Regions from separate parts of the Dietzia sp. Alg238-R159 genome, predicted to be linked through region 3. Evidence: predicted binding sites of a transcription regulator. Region 3 holds the regulator's gene; each other region holds the start of a gene.
What was found. The regulator LexA, encoded in region 3, represses DNA repair genes until DNA is damaged. The targets are predictions, from matches to a motif close to CGAACANNTGTTCG.

Region 1 (4,149 bases), on a different contig from region 3:
AACCGCCTGCAGTTGCGTAATACGCGGCAGATGGTCGACCTGACCGATCAGGCCGGGTCATTGCAGTTCGCGGGGACGCTCGCCAACCCGCTCGTCTCCCGGCTGGTCCGGGACGACGACACGCCGGGCGAACCGCAGCGTCCCCCTCGCCCGGGCGCAGAGCCGGCGACGGTAGCGTCGACGGCATGAACGGACGGGAACTCCAGAAGTGCGCGGCGATGCGCGCCCGCGAACTGCCCGCGTCGACTCTGGAGTTCCCGTTCGGGCCGGACTTCGATGTGTTCAAGGTCCGCGGGAAGATGTTCATGTTCCACGCGGTCGTCAACGGCGAGGGTCAGGTGATCCTCAAGGCACTGCCGTCGGACTCAATGGCCCTGCGCGATGCGCACGCCGACATCACGCCCGGGTACCACATGAACAAGCGGCATTGGATCTCGCTGCACCCCGGCGGCACGCTGACCGCGGACATGGTTTCCGAGCTGGTCACCGAGTCCTACCGACTCGTGGTGTCGGGCCTACCCCTGGCGCAGCAGCCCGTCGAACCGCACGCCTTCGGGCGCCAGCAGCGTTAGGTAGGCCGACGCCCACCACCCGGATCGACCCCGCCCCTTAGCCAGGGCCTTGGGGTTGGAGTCCGGGCGCGGGGCGCGGGGCGCGGAAGCCGCCTCAGTTCTCCGGAGTCAGCGCGGCCTCGGAGACAGAACCCAGTCGATCACCCACGGACCCCTCCACCGACTCTGTGGCGGACCCGGTGTCAATCTGATCCTCGAGCGACGCGCCGACCAGCGGCACGCCGGACACCACCGCGCCGACGGAACCCTGGACGTCTCCCTCGAGCAGCGCATCCGCCGACTCGGCGACCGGGTTGAGGACCATGCAGATGACTCCCACCGGAACCTGCAACGGCACGCCCATCAGGTTGGCGGCAGCGCCGGCCGCCGAACCGAGATTGCACACGAGGGTGGCGGTGGAACCCAGCGGTCCGGAGGCGTAACCGGGCAGAGAACCTGTAACGGAACCGGGCAGCAGCTCGCCAGCCTCGCCGAGATAGCCCCCCTCGGTCTCCGATGCTCCCGGGAGGGAGTCGGAGCCGGTGGCTTCCGAAGTCTGGGCGGCGGCGGCCCCCGTAGAGAAGACGAGGAGCGCGGCGGCCACGGCTCCGGCACAGGTGATGGTCTTGGTCATGGAACGCCTCCGAGTTTGGGTCTACGGGGCATCCACCCCAAGCAATCAAGAAGAGTGGATCATACATTTCGCTGAAATGGGCGATCGGTGATTGCAATTCAATGGATAGGCCAGAAGCGGAAAAAACCCTTGCTTGTTCGAATGCGTGTGCGTATCATAGAACACAGATTCGATACCAGGTAGCCGGACGGTCAGGGGGTGGAGCACATGGGCGGAAACGCAGACGCCGCGGCCGGTGGCCCGTCCCCGTTTGGTGGCTCGCCCTCGTCTGGTGGCTCGCCCTCGTCTGGTGGCTCGCCCTCGTTTGGTGGCGGCGCCGGTTCCGCGGCGCCCGTGTCGCTGTCGGGGTTGCGGGCGGCGGCGCGGGAGGGGTGGATGGGCGAGAATCGTGCGGCGGCGCGCCGGTTCGTGGCCTGTTACGAGTTGTTTGTCGAATGCCAGCGTCGGGAGGAGTCCGGGGCGGGCGGCGGTGAGTGTCGGCCCGGTCATGCGGTRCTCGATCCGATCGATGTCGCGGCCGGGTACGTGGTGTCGGCGATGGCGATCTCGACGGGCCGGGCCGAACGGATGATCACCTTCGCCCTCGATCTGCACCTGCGGTATCCGGCGATCCTGTCCGCGATGGCGCAGGGGCGGCTGGATCTGCAGGCTGCGAATATCCTGGCCTCGCAGATGGCCACCGTCCACGTCGATGTGCTCGAGGCGGTGCAGCGGCAGGTCGTCGAGGAGTATCTCGCCGCGATCGAGGGCGGGGTGCGCCTTGGTGAGAAAGCCATCCGCGGCAACGTCGATGCGATCATCGCCCGCTACGACGCGAACGGGATCCGCTTGCGCCGTCAGGAAGCGGCCCGCACCCGCGGGGTGCGGTTCCATAAGGGCGTCGATGGCATGTCCAGTGTCTCGGCGATCCTGGCCACCGAGGAAGCAGCCGTCCTGGCAGAGGCCCTCGACCAGCGCGTGAAAGACCACAAGTACGCCGACGCCCAAGCCGCCGCCAACACCCAAGCCGAGACCGACACCGCGGGCGCTGGGACTGGCGGCGCGACCACTGGCCACGGCACTGGCGCTGATGAGGTTGAGGATTACTCGATCGCCGAGCGTCGCGCCGACGCCCTGATGTCCCTGGTGTGCGGCGATCCCGGCCTAGCCGGCACCCCGGCCCGCCCCGGCCGGCCCGGCGCGCCGGGTGCCGGGGTGGCGTTGCGGCCGAAGGTCACCGTCATCGCCACCGGCAACACCGCCCGCGACGCCGGCGGCGCCCGAGTGGAGTTCACCCGCACCGGCCAGGCCGCCCTGCAGGCCCTGCTCGACATGCTCGCCACCAGCGACGGAGCCACCTTCGAGCCCATCGATCCGCGCATCGGGGCCGCCGATGACGCCCGCGCCGCCCTGAAATACCGGCCCGGTGCCCAGTTGGCCCGCCGGATCCGGCTGCGCGATGGCACCTGTCGCCACCCCGGCTGTGCGATCCCGGCCGAGGCCTGTGATCTGGATCATGTGGTGCCGTTCGATCAGGCCGACCCCCAGCGGGGCGGGCACACCATCGAGGGCAACCTCGCCGCAATGTGCCGGCGCCATCACCGGTTCAAGACCTTCTCGGACTGGATCTACGACCTGCAGCCCGACGGCACCCTGCTGGTGCGCACCCCGGACGGTTCGACCATGCTCACCCGACCCTCCGGCCCACTGGCCGAGTACCGGCGTGAACAGGCCCGCGCCGAGACCGAGGCGTGGACCCGGCAGCAACGCCGCAGCCCCGGGCCCACCGGTGACGAGAAGGCCGACGCGGAGCCGACGTTCTGGTCGCGCCGCGCGGCCCGCCACCGCACCGAACGCCGCAACGCCGAACGCGCCCGCACCTTTGACCCCACCCCACCCGCGCCCGGCACGGGGACGGGCACCGGGAACGGCACGAGCACAGGCGGCGCCGGTTCCAGCGCCGCCGCGGCCGAGGACGCCACGCCCGAGAAAGCCACCCCCGCCAGCGCCACCCCTGAGAGCGCCAGCCGCTGGTGGGCCCGCAACAAGCCCCACCACAGCGACATCGAAAAAGGCATCCGCGCCCTACTCCACGAACGCCTCGACGAACTCATCGACCCGCCACCCTTCTGACACCACGAGGGCCGCGCCGGGCATGACGGCGCGGCCCTCGTCGGCGCCCGGGTGGGGCCACCAGTGGGTCAGACGAAGCGGCGGCTGATCTTCTCGGGCAGGAGCGTGAGCAGCGGCCCGATCGCCTTCCACGGCTTGGCGGGAACCAGCGCGCGGGTGGGCTCGGCGTCGATCGTCTTGACCAGCGCGTCGACGCCCTCGTCGAACTCGGTCATCAACGCGGTCTTCACCGACCGGTTGATGTCCGTGCGGATATACCCCGGGAGAATGTCCGTCACCTTGATCCGGCTGCCCGCACTGTCCAGCTCGGCGTAGAGACCCTGCGCCAGGGCCGAGACGAACGCCTTGGTCGCGCCGTAGGTGTTCTGCGCCTTCGGCATGCCGCGCAACGAACTCACCGACGAGATGAACACCAGGTGCCCCTCACCCCGGGTGAAGAGCCGCTCCATCGCCGCCTCGGCCTGGTTCAGCGTCCCCACCACGTTCACCATGGCGGTCTCCCGGTTGGCGTGTGCCTTCCCCGTGCCGATCGAGGCGCCCTTGCCCAGCCCGGCGTTGAGTACGAACCGGTCGATGCCGCCGAGCTCGGCGTCCAGCTCGCCGAACACCCGCTCCACCGCGTCACCGTCAGCCACATCGAGCTCGCGGACCGCCACCGTGATCGAGGGATTCGCCGCCAGCAGTTCGGCTCGGAGCTCCTCCAGGCGGTCCAGGCGCCGCGCGCACAGCGCGAGGTTCTTCTCCTGCGCGGCCCAGCGGCGGGCCATTCCCTCCCCGAGGCCAGAGCTGGCACCGGTGATCAGAATCGTTTTGCGGTCGGTCACGAGTTCTCCTCCGTTGGCGATGCGCCCA
Region 2 (4,149 bases), on a different contig from region 3:
CCACTGGTGCCGTGCACCCAGTCGCGCATCTGGTCGACCGCCGCGCCGGCGGCCGAGGCGGCCGACGACGATCCGCGCACCGAGATGATCTCGGCTCCCCGGTTCGCGACCCGCGGGATGAACGTGTCGGCCAACCACTCCTCGTCGAGCCCGGAGGTGACCGGCTCGCCCCGTCGCGTCAGGTACGACACGTCGGGGAACTGGGTGGCCGAGTGGTTGCCCCAGACCACCACCCCGTCCAGGTCGGCGACCGGCGCTCCCAGCCGGGTGGCGAGCTGGCTGAGCGCGCGGTTGTGGTCGAGCCGCATCAGGGCGGTGAAGCGACCGGCGGGGACGTCGGGCGCGTGTCGGTGGGCGATGTAGGCGTTGGTGTTGGCGGGGTTGCCGACCACCACCACCCGCACGTCGTCAGCGGCGTGGGCGTTGATGGCGCGGCCCTGTTCCCGGAAGATCGCCCCGTTGGCGGTGAGCAGGTCGGCGCGCTCCATCCCCTTGCCGCGCGGCCTGGCGCCCACCAGGAATGCCGCGTTGGCGCCGTCGAACGCGGTGTCCACGTCGTCGGTGATCTCGATCGACTCGACCAGCGGGAGCGCGCAGTCCTCGATCTCCATCGCGACGCCCTCCGCCGCGACCACGGCCGACGGGATGTCGAGCAGACGCAGGCGGACCGGGGTCCCGGGCCCGAACACCAGCCCGGAGGCGAGACGGAACAGCAACGAGTAGGCGATCTTTCCGGCGGCGCCGGTGACGGTCACGGTGGCCGGGGTGGCGGTGACCGGGGTGGAGGTGCTCATGCGGGGCGGACCTTCCGGAGACGACGACGGGGTCGGTTCCCACAGTAGCGAGAATCCGACCCCGCCTCCCGCCTCCGCGGGCGGTGTACACCTGACGTCCACCCGCGCGTCGGCTCGGGGTGGATCGACTCAGGCGTGGATCTCGGCGCCCGTCTTCCGGCGGACCTCGTCGATCGTCACGTCCGGCGCCAGTTCGACGAGCCGGAAGCCCTCCGGCGCGATGTCGAGGACGCACAGGTCGGTGACGACCCGCTGGACGCAGCCCTTGCCCGTGTACGGGAGCGTGTTCTCCTGCATGAGCTTGAGGTCGCCCTTGCGGGTGACGTGGTCCATCATCACGATCACGCGGTCGGCGCCGTGGACGAGGTCCATCGCACCGCCCATGCCCTTGACCATGGCGCCGGGGACCATCCAGTTGGACAGGTCGCCGGACTGCGAGACCTGCATAGCGCCGAGGACGGCGACGTCGACGTGACCGCCGCGGATCATGGCGAAGGACTCCGACGACGAGAAGAACGCCGCCCCCTCCTCGGCGGTGATGGTCTCCTTGCCGGCGTTGATCATCTCGGGGTCGAGCTCGTCGTCCGTCGGGTACGGCCCGACGCCGAGGATGCCGTTCTCCGAGTGGAGGGTCACCTGCACACCCTCGGGAAGACAACCGGGGATGAGGGTGGGCATACCGATACCGAGGTTGACGTATTGGCCGTCGGTGAAATCCGCGGCGATGCGGGCCGCCATCTGCTCGTGGGTCCAGCTCATGGCTCAGGCCTCCCTGGTGGTGCGGATCTCGACGCCGGTCTCCTGGCGGCCGACCTCGACGATCCGTTGGACGAAGATGCCGGGGATGTGGACGTTGGCCGGGTCGATCCCGCCCGGCTCTACGACCTCCTCGGCCTGCACGATCGTGATCCGACCGGCCATGGCCACGTCCGGGTTGAAGTTGCGGGCCGTCCCACGGAACTGCAGGTTGCCCATGGTGTCGGCCCTGTGGGCGTGGACCAGGGCGAAGTCGGTGACGATCCCGCGCTCGAGGACGTACTGTTCGCCGTCGAAGACCCGGACCTCCTTGGGCTCGGACGCCTTGGCGACGCCCCCCTCGCCGTCGTAACGCAGCGGCAGGCCCCCGTCGGCGACCATCGTGCCGACGCCGGCCGGGGTGTAGAAGGCGGGGATGCCGGCGCCTCCGGCCCGCATGCGCTCGGCGAGCGTGCCCTGCGGCGTGAGCTCCACCTCGAGCTCGCCGGAGAGGTACTGGCGGGCGAACTCCTTGTTGGCGCCGACATACGAGGCCGTGGTCCGGGTGATCCGGTGCGATTCCAGAAGTTTGCCCAGGCCGAAACCGTCGGTCCCGCAGTTGTTGCTCACCGTGCTCAGGTCGGTGGCGCCCTGCTCGAGGAGCGCGTCGATGAGGACGGCGGGGATGCCGACCAGACCGAACCCGCCCACGGCCAGGGAGGCACCGTCGGGGATGTCCGCGACCGCGTCCGCGGCCGACGAGAAGATCTTGTTGGTCATGTCACGAACCCTATCCGGTGTTCGCATCTTGTACAAGTGTTCGCTCATCGTACGATATGCGGGTATCGTGGGTCAGGTACCGACGTGGAGCGCCTGCGCCCGAGCGCACCACACACCACGCAACGCACCGCCCGCGACCAGACGCACGAGAGGACCGACACCATGCCCGCCACCCTGTCCCACGAGGTCAGCGGACCCCGGTCCGACGACACCCCCGTCCTCGTCCTCCTCGGATCACTCGGGTCCGACCGTTCGATGTGGGACGCGCAGGCCCGGGACCTGTCCCGCGACCACACCGTGGTCGCGGTGGACCACCGGGGCCACGGCACGTCCGAGGTCGTCCCCGGCCCCTGCACGATCGCCGACCTGGCCGCCGACGTTCTGGCCCTGCTCGACTCGATCGACGTGGACCGGTTCCACGTGGCCGGACTCTCGCTCGGTGGCGCGGTGGCCCAGTGGCTCGCCGTCCACGAACCCACCCGCGTGCTCTCCACCGCCCTCCTGTGCACCGCCGCGAAGTTCGGTGAACCGTCCGGCTGGGCCGATCGCGCCACCGCGGTCCGCGAGGGCGGGACGGCCGCGGTCGCCGACGCCGTCGTCGCACGGTGGATCACCGCCGCGCGGGCCGAGGCCGAGCCCGAGCTGGTCGCCGGGCTCCGCGAGATGGTCCTGGGCACCCCGGCCGAGGGATACGCCTCCTGCTGCGACGCGCTGGCCGGCTGGGACAACCGCGCCGAGCTGGGTCGGATCTCCTGCCCCACCCTCGTGCTCGCGGGGGACGAGGACCCCTCCACTCCCCCGGAGGCACTGCGCGAGATCGCCGACGGGGTGCCCGGAGCGGACTTCGTCGTCGTCTCCCCGGCAGCCCACGTGCCCACCGTCGAGATCCCGGACCGCATCACCGACGCGCTCCGCCGACACCTCGACGCCGCACGAAACACGGGCGCGGCGTGACCCGCCCCGACGTGGTGTCGTCCCCGACCGGGTCCGGAGACGACGGCGGGGACCGCCCGGCCTCCCCCGACTTCGTCCAGTCGCTCGCGCGCGGCCTGGCGGTCATCCGGGCATTCGACGCCCGCCAGCCACGCCAGACCCTCAGTGATGTCGCGCGCAACACCGGACTGACCCGGGCGACCGCCCGCCGCTTCCTCCACACCCTCGTCGAACTGGGCTACGTGGACACGGCCGGCTCGGTCTTCTGGCTCACCCCCCGGGTCCTCGACCTCGGGTACAGCTACCTGTCGGCGCTCCCGCTGACGGACCTCGCCCAACCGCACCTGGAGAAACTCAGCTCGCGACTCGGCGAATCCTCGTCCGTGGCGGTACTCGACGGCCCCGACATCGTCTACGTGGGGCGCGTCCAGGTGCGTCGCATCATGACCATCGGCATCACCATCGGAACCCGGTTCCCCGCCTACGCCACGTCGATGGGGCGGGTCCTGCTCGCCTCGCTCCCCGCCGAGGACCTCGACGCCTACCTCGACGCGACGGACCTGCGGGCGCTCACCCCCCACGGCCTCGCCGACGAGTCAGCGCTCCGCGCGGAGCTGGCGCGGGTGGCCGAGCGCGGGTGGTGCGTCGTCGACCAGGAACTCGAGCCCGGCCTGCGCTCGGTGGCCGCACCGGTCCACGACCGCCACGGCGCGGTCAGCGCGGCCCTCAACGTCTCCACCCACGCCGCCCGCTACTCCCCCGACCAGCTCACAGGCGAGGTCATCCCCGAACTGCTGGCCACCGCCCGCGCACTGTCGGCCGACCTCGCCATCGTCAACCGCTGAACCCGAACTGAGGAAAATCCATGCGTGACGTCGTCATCTGCCAACCCCTGCGCACCCCCGTG
Region 3 (4,149 bases):
ACCCTCAACGCCCGTCTGGTACCCGACAAGGGGCCCTGCCGGGAGTGGACATCCGACACCATCGGCGACCTCCCGCAGTCGGTCACCGGCTCGGTGGACGGTGTCGAGGTGACCGTCTACCCCGCCCTGCGTGTCGGTGGGGACGGAATTCACCTCGTGGCGTGCGCCACGGAGGACGAGCGTCGATCCACACAGGCGTCGGCTGTGCTCACGCTGGTCTCGGGCGGCCTGGTCTCGACGGCATCGATTCTGCGCGGTCGCCCGGTCCAGCAGCGGCTCGCGCTCACCCAGTACCCGCATGGCGGGATGGAGTCCCTGGTCTCGGATGCGTCGCTCGCCGCGAGTGGGCGGATCATCGCCCGACGTAAGGGCTCACCGGTTCTCACGGTCGCGGAGTTCCAGGATATCCAGGCCACTGCGAGGGCGGAGGTCCCCGGTGCGGTGGCGTCCGCGATCTCGGCGGCGGTTCCCGCGCTGATGGCCGCCCAGTCCGTGTCGGGCCGTTTGGCGGAGGTGCCGGCAGACGTCGCCGACGATGTCCGTCCCTCGCTGGACTTCCTCGTCGGACAGGGATTCCTCGCACGCCATCCCTCGGATGTGCTCCCACATCTGGAGCGGCATGTGCGGGCGGTCGGTGTCCGGTTGGACCTCGCGGAGAAGTCTCCCGCCCGGCACGGCGAGCTCACGGCGAAGTTGAGCCGCTCCGAGTCGACCGTCGAGGACGCATGCGCGGCCCTGCGACGGCGGCCGGGCGGGGCGCGGGCGTGCCGGGATCTGCGGTGGATGCTCGCCGAGTACCGGGTGGGGCTGTTCGCGCAGTCACTGGGTACGGCCCGTCCAGTGTCGGCAGAGCGGATCGACAAGGCGGTGGCGTCTGCGCTCGCCCCACGGTCGTCCAGATGACGTTGCGCGGTCAGCGGCTCGCGCGACGCTCTCGGAGGGCGATGATCTCGCGTTCGAAGTCGTCGGCCGAGCTGAACTGCTTGTACACGGATGCAAAACGCAGGTAGGCGACCTCGTCCAGATCCTGCAGAGGGCCCAGGATGGCGAGCCCGATCTCGTGGGCCGGAACCTCGGACACACCGCCGGAGCGCACTGCGTCCTCGACCTGCTGGGCGAGGCGACGGAGAGCGTCCTCGTCGACCGATCGTCCCTGGCACGCGCGGCGGACACCGCGAACGACCTTGTCCCGGCTGAACGCCTCGGTCACCCCGTTCCGCTTGAGAACCGTCAGCAGTGGCGTCTCGAGCGTCGTGAACCGGTGTCCGCACCGGGGGCACTCCCGTCGACGCCGGATCGCCTGTCCCTCGTCGACGGATCGTGAGTCGATCACCCGGGAGTCCTCGTGATGGCATGTCGGGCAGTACATTCCCGTGGGGCCCTTCGTCGACCGGAGTTCACACGTCCCGGATCGTGCCTGACGGAACGCGGGGGTGGCAGACCGCCGCCCGCGGTCCATTCTAGGAGGCCCGCTGCCCGGTCACGCGTAGGCGGGTCCGCCGAGGAAGGCCACTGCGAGAAGCATGATCACGCCGAATGCGATCCCGCACGCCAGCAGTGCCCAGGCCGGCACGTCGTCGACCACCCCGGTGGACACCGGGGCCTCGACGTGGCACGCCCGCGCGCGGTCCGTCGAGACCGGGCGCACGAGTACACGCCGACCGGGGGCGACCGATGTGACGGTGGCCGGACGGGCCGCCACCCGCGGCCGGACGAGGTTCCCCGCACGGGCGGACGTGACGGCCAGCCGATTGCCCTCGGGTCGGACCAGCGTGCGCCGCGGCGCAGGCGTGGGACGCACGAGCACCGACACATCTCTCGGCCGGTCGAGGTGAGCGCCCTGTCCACGATGGTCATCGGGGCAGACCTCGGTCCACCGCACGGCCGGACGTGGGTGGGACTGAAGCTCGACAACGGTCATGGTGGCTCCCTACTCGATACGGTGTGCGATCAGGGTTCGCACACCTGTATGTCTGTCTCAGTACATCTGTTCGAATCCGAACTCCCCTAGAGTTGTATCACGCGACTCCGACACAATCACGATTCGCAGAGGAATTTCTTCGAACACGTGTGTGGCGCAAGGCGGTGGTTGGCACTAGGGTGTAGACAGATCACAGCGTCGAACATTCATTCGCCGAAGGGACCCCACGAGATGCCGAAGCCCGATTTCGAGTCACTGACGGACCGACAGAAGAGCGTTCTCCTGCACATCCACGACACCGTCAAGGAGCGTGGTTATCCGCCGAGCATCCGCGAGATCGGGGACGCGGTCGGCTTACAGTCCACGTCGTCGGTGGCGCATCAACTCCGCACGTTGGAGAAGAAGGGCTTCCTGACGCGGGATCCTCACAAGCCGCGCGCGGTCGACGTCCACGGTGTCCCGGGGCAGAAGTCACGGGGCCGCCGGTCACCTGCGCCGGAGCCCCAGCGTCCGGGAGGCGCGGTCGAACCCGTCTACGTACCCGTCCTCGGCCGGATCGCGGCGGGCGGGCCCATCCTCGCGGAACAGGCCGTCGAGGAGATCTTCCCCCTGCCGGCGGACCTCGTCGGGTCAGGTGATCTGTTCATGCTCAAGGTCGTCGGCGAGTCGATGATCGACGCCGCCATCTGCGATGGCGACTACGTGGTGGTCAGGCGGCAGAACGTCGCGGACAACGGGGAGATCGTCGCCGCCATGATCGACGGGGAGGCCACGGTCAAGACCTTCCGGAACGACTCGAGCGGAGTCTGGTTGTTGCCCCACAATCCGTCGTTCAGCCCGATTCCGGGCGAGCACGCGACGATCCTCGGCAAGGTCGTGACGGTGTTCCGGAAGCTCTGAGCCCGTTGTTCGATTGACGCGCCGCCCGTCCCCGCAGGGGTCAGGCGGCGCCGTCATGTGGATCGCGGACCGCGAACTCGTCCAGTTCGCCGGCCACGGACGCGGGCAACCGGACCACCAGCCGGGTTCCGTCCTGGGTGTGTTCCTCCTCGACCACCGCGCCCTCGGCGTGGACCCGCGACACCACGTCCCCGCGGGAGTACGGAACGGACAGGGTCAGCTCGGTGTCCCCGGAGGCGACGATCTGGGTGATCCTCTCGAGGAGCTCGTCGACGCCCTGCCCGGTGACCGCCGAGACGAACACGGCGTCGGGTAGCGCGTGGTGCAATTCGGTCAGGACCACGGGATCCGCGGCGTCGATCTTGTTGATGACGAGAAGTTCGCGGGGACGCTCCGCGTTCTGCTCTTCCACCACCTCGTTGATCACCTTGCGCACCGCCTCGATCTGGCGGAGCGGGAAGGCATCCGAACCATCCACCACGTGGAGGAGCAACTCGGAGTCGACGACCTCTTCAAGAGTCGACCTGAAGGCCTCGACCAACTGGGTCGGCAGATGCCTGACGAATCCCACGGTGTCCGTGAAGACGACCGCCCTGCCGTCGGGCAACTCGGCCTTCCTCGTCGTCGGATCGAGGGTGGCGAACAGGGCGTTCTGAACCAGGACGCCGGCTCCGGTGATCCGGTTGAGCAGGCTGGACTTCCCGGCGTTCGTGTATCCGGCGATGGCGATGGACGGCACCGGAGTGGAACGCCGACGGTGCCGTTTGGTGTCCCGGGACTGCTTCATCCCCTTGATGTCGCGACGCAGACGGGCCATCCGCTCGCGGATCCGGCGCCGATCGGTCTCGATCTTGGTCTCACCCGGGCCGCGAAGACCGACGCCGCCGTTGCTGCCGGCACGGCCGCCCGCCTGGCGGGACAACGACTCGCCCCAACCACGCAGACGGGGCAGCATGTACTCCATCTGGGCGAGCGTCACCTGGGCCTTGCCCTCACGGCTGGTGGCGTGCTGCGCGAAGATGTCGAGGATCAGCGCGGTACGGTCGATGACCTTGACATTGACCGCCTTCTCCAGCGCGAGCAGCTGCCCCGGGGTGAGCTCGCCGTCGCAGATGACGGTGTCGGCGCCGGTCGCCGCGATCACGTCCTTGAGGACGCTGACCTTGCCCGACCCGATGTACGTGGCGGCATCGGGCTTGTCGCGGCGCTGGATGAGCGCGTCGCACACCTCCGATCCCGCGGTCTCGGCGAGCTGGGCGAGCTCGTCCATCGCGGCGTCCGCCTGTGCGGCGGACCCTTCGGTCCAGACACCGACGAGCACGACACGT

Region 1: G6R20_RS04265 (HNH endonuclease signature motif containing protein) is a predicted target of LexA. The motif match lies at 1,344-1,357, and genes of this name have one in related genera.
Region 2: G6R20_RS14835 (CoA transferase subunit A) is a predicted target of LexA. The motif match lies at 2,320-2,333, and genes of this name have one in related genera.

Annotation. Positions count from the first base shown of each region.
Region 1 is NZ_UNRI01000001.1:905,978-910,126, reverse strand. It holds gene G6R20_RS04280 (GNAT family N-acetyltransferase) at 1-189, shown strand, start outside; gene G6R20_RS04275 (MmcQ/YjbR family DNA-binding protein) at 186-572, shown strand; gene G6R20_RS04270 (hypothetical protein) at 667-1,185, opposite strand; gene G6R20_RS04265 (HNH endonuclease signature motif containing protein) at 1,561-3,297, shown strand; gene G6R20_RS04260 (SDR family oxidoreductase) at 3,366-4,121, opposite strand; gene G6R20_RS04255 (DNA-formamidopyrimidine glycosylase family protein) at 4,118-4,149, opposite strand, start outside.
Region 2 is NZ_UNRI01000007.1:90,543-94,691, reverse strand. It holds gene G6R20_RS14845 (malate dehydrogenase) at 1-794, opposite strand, end outside; gene G6R20_RS14840 (3-oxoacid CoA-transferase subunit B) at 924-1,553, opposite strand; gene G6R20_RS14835 (CoA transferase subunit A) at 1,557-2,309, opposite strand; gene pcaD (3-oxoadipate enol-lactonase) at 2,472-3,263, shown strand; gene G6R20_RS14825 (IclR family transcriptional regulator) at 3,278-4,087, shown strand; gene G6R20_RS14820 (acetyl-CoA C-acetyltransferase) at 4,108-4,149, shown strand, end outside.
Region 3 is NZ_UNRI01000002.1:312,500-316,648, forward strand. It holds gene hrpA (ATP-dependent RNA helicase HrpA) at 1-903, shown strand, start outside; gene nrdR (transcriptional regulator NrdR) at 914-1,369, opposite strand; gene G6R20_RS06210 (hypothetical protein) at 1,481-1,921, opposite strand; gene lexA (transcriptional repressor LexA) at 2,153-2,821, shown strand; gene hflX (GTPase HflX) at 2,862-4,149, opposite strand, start outside.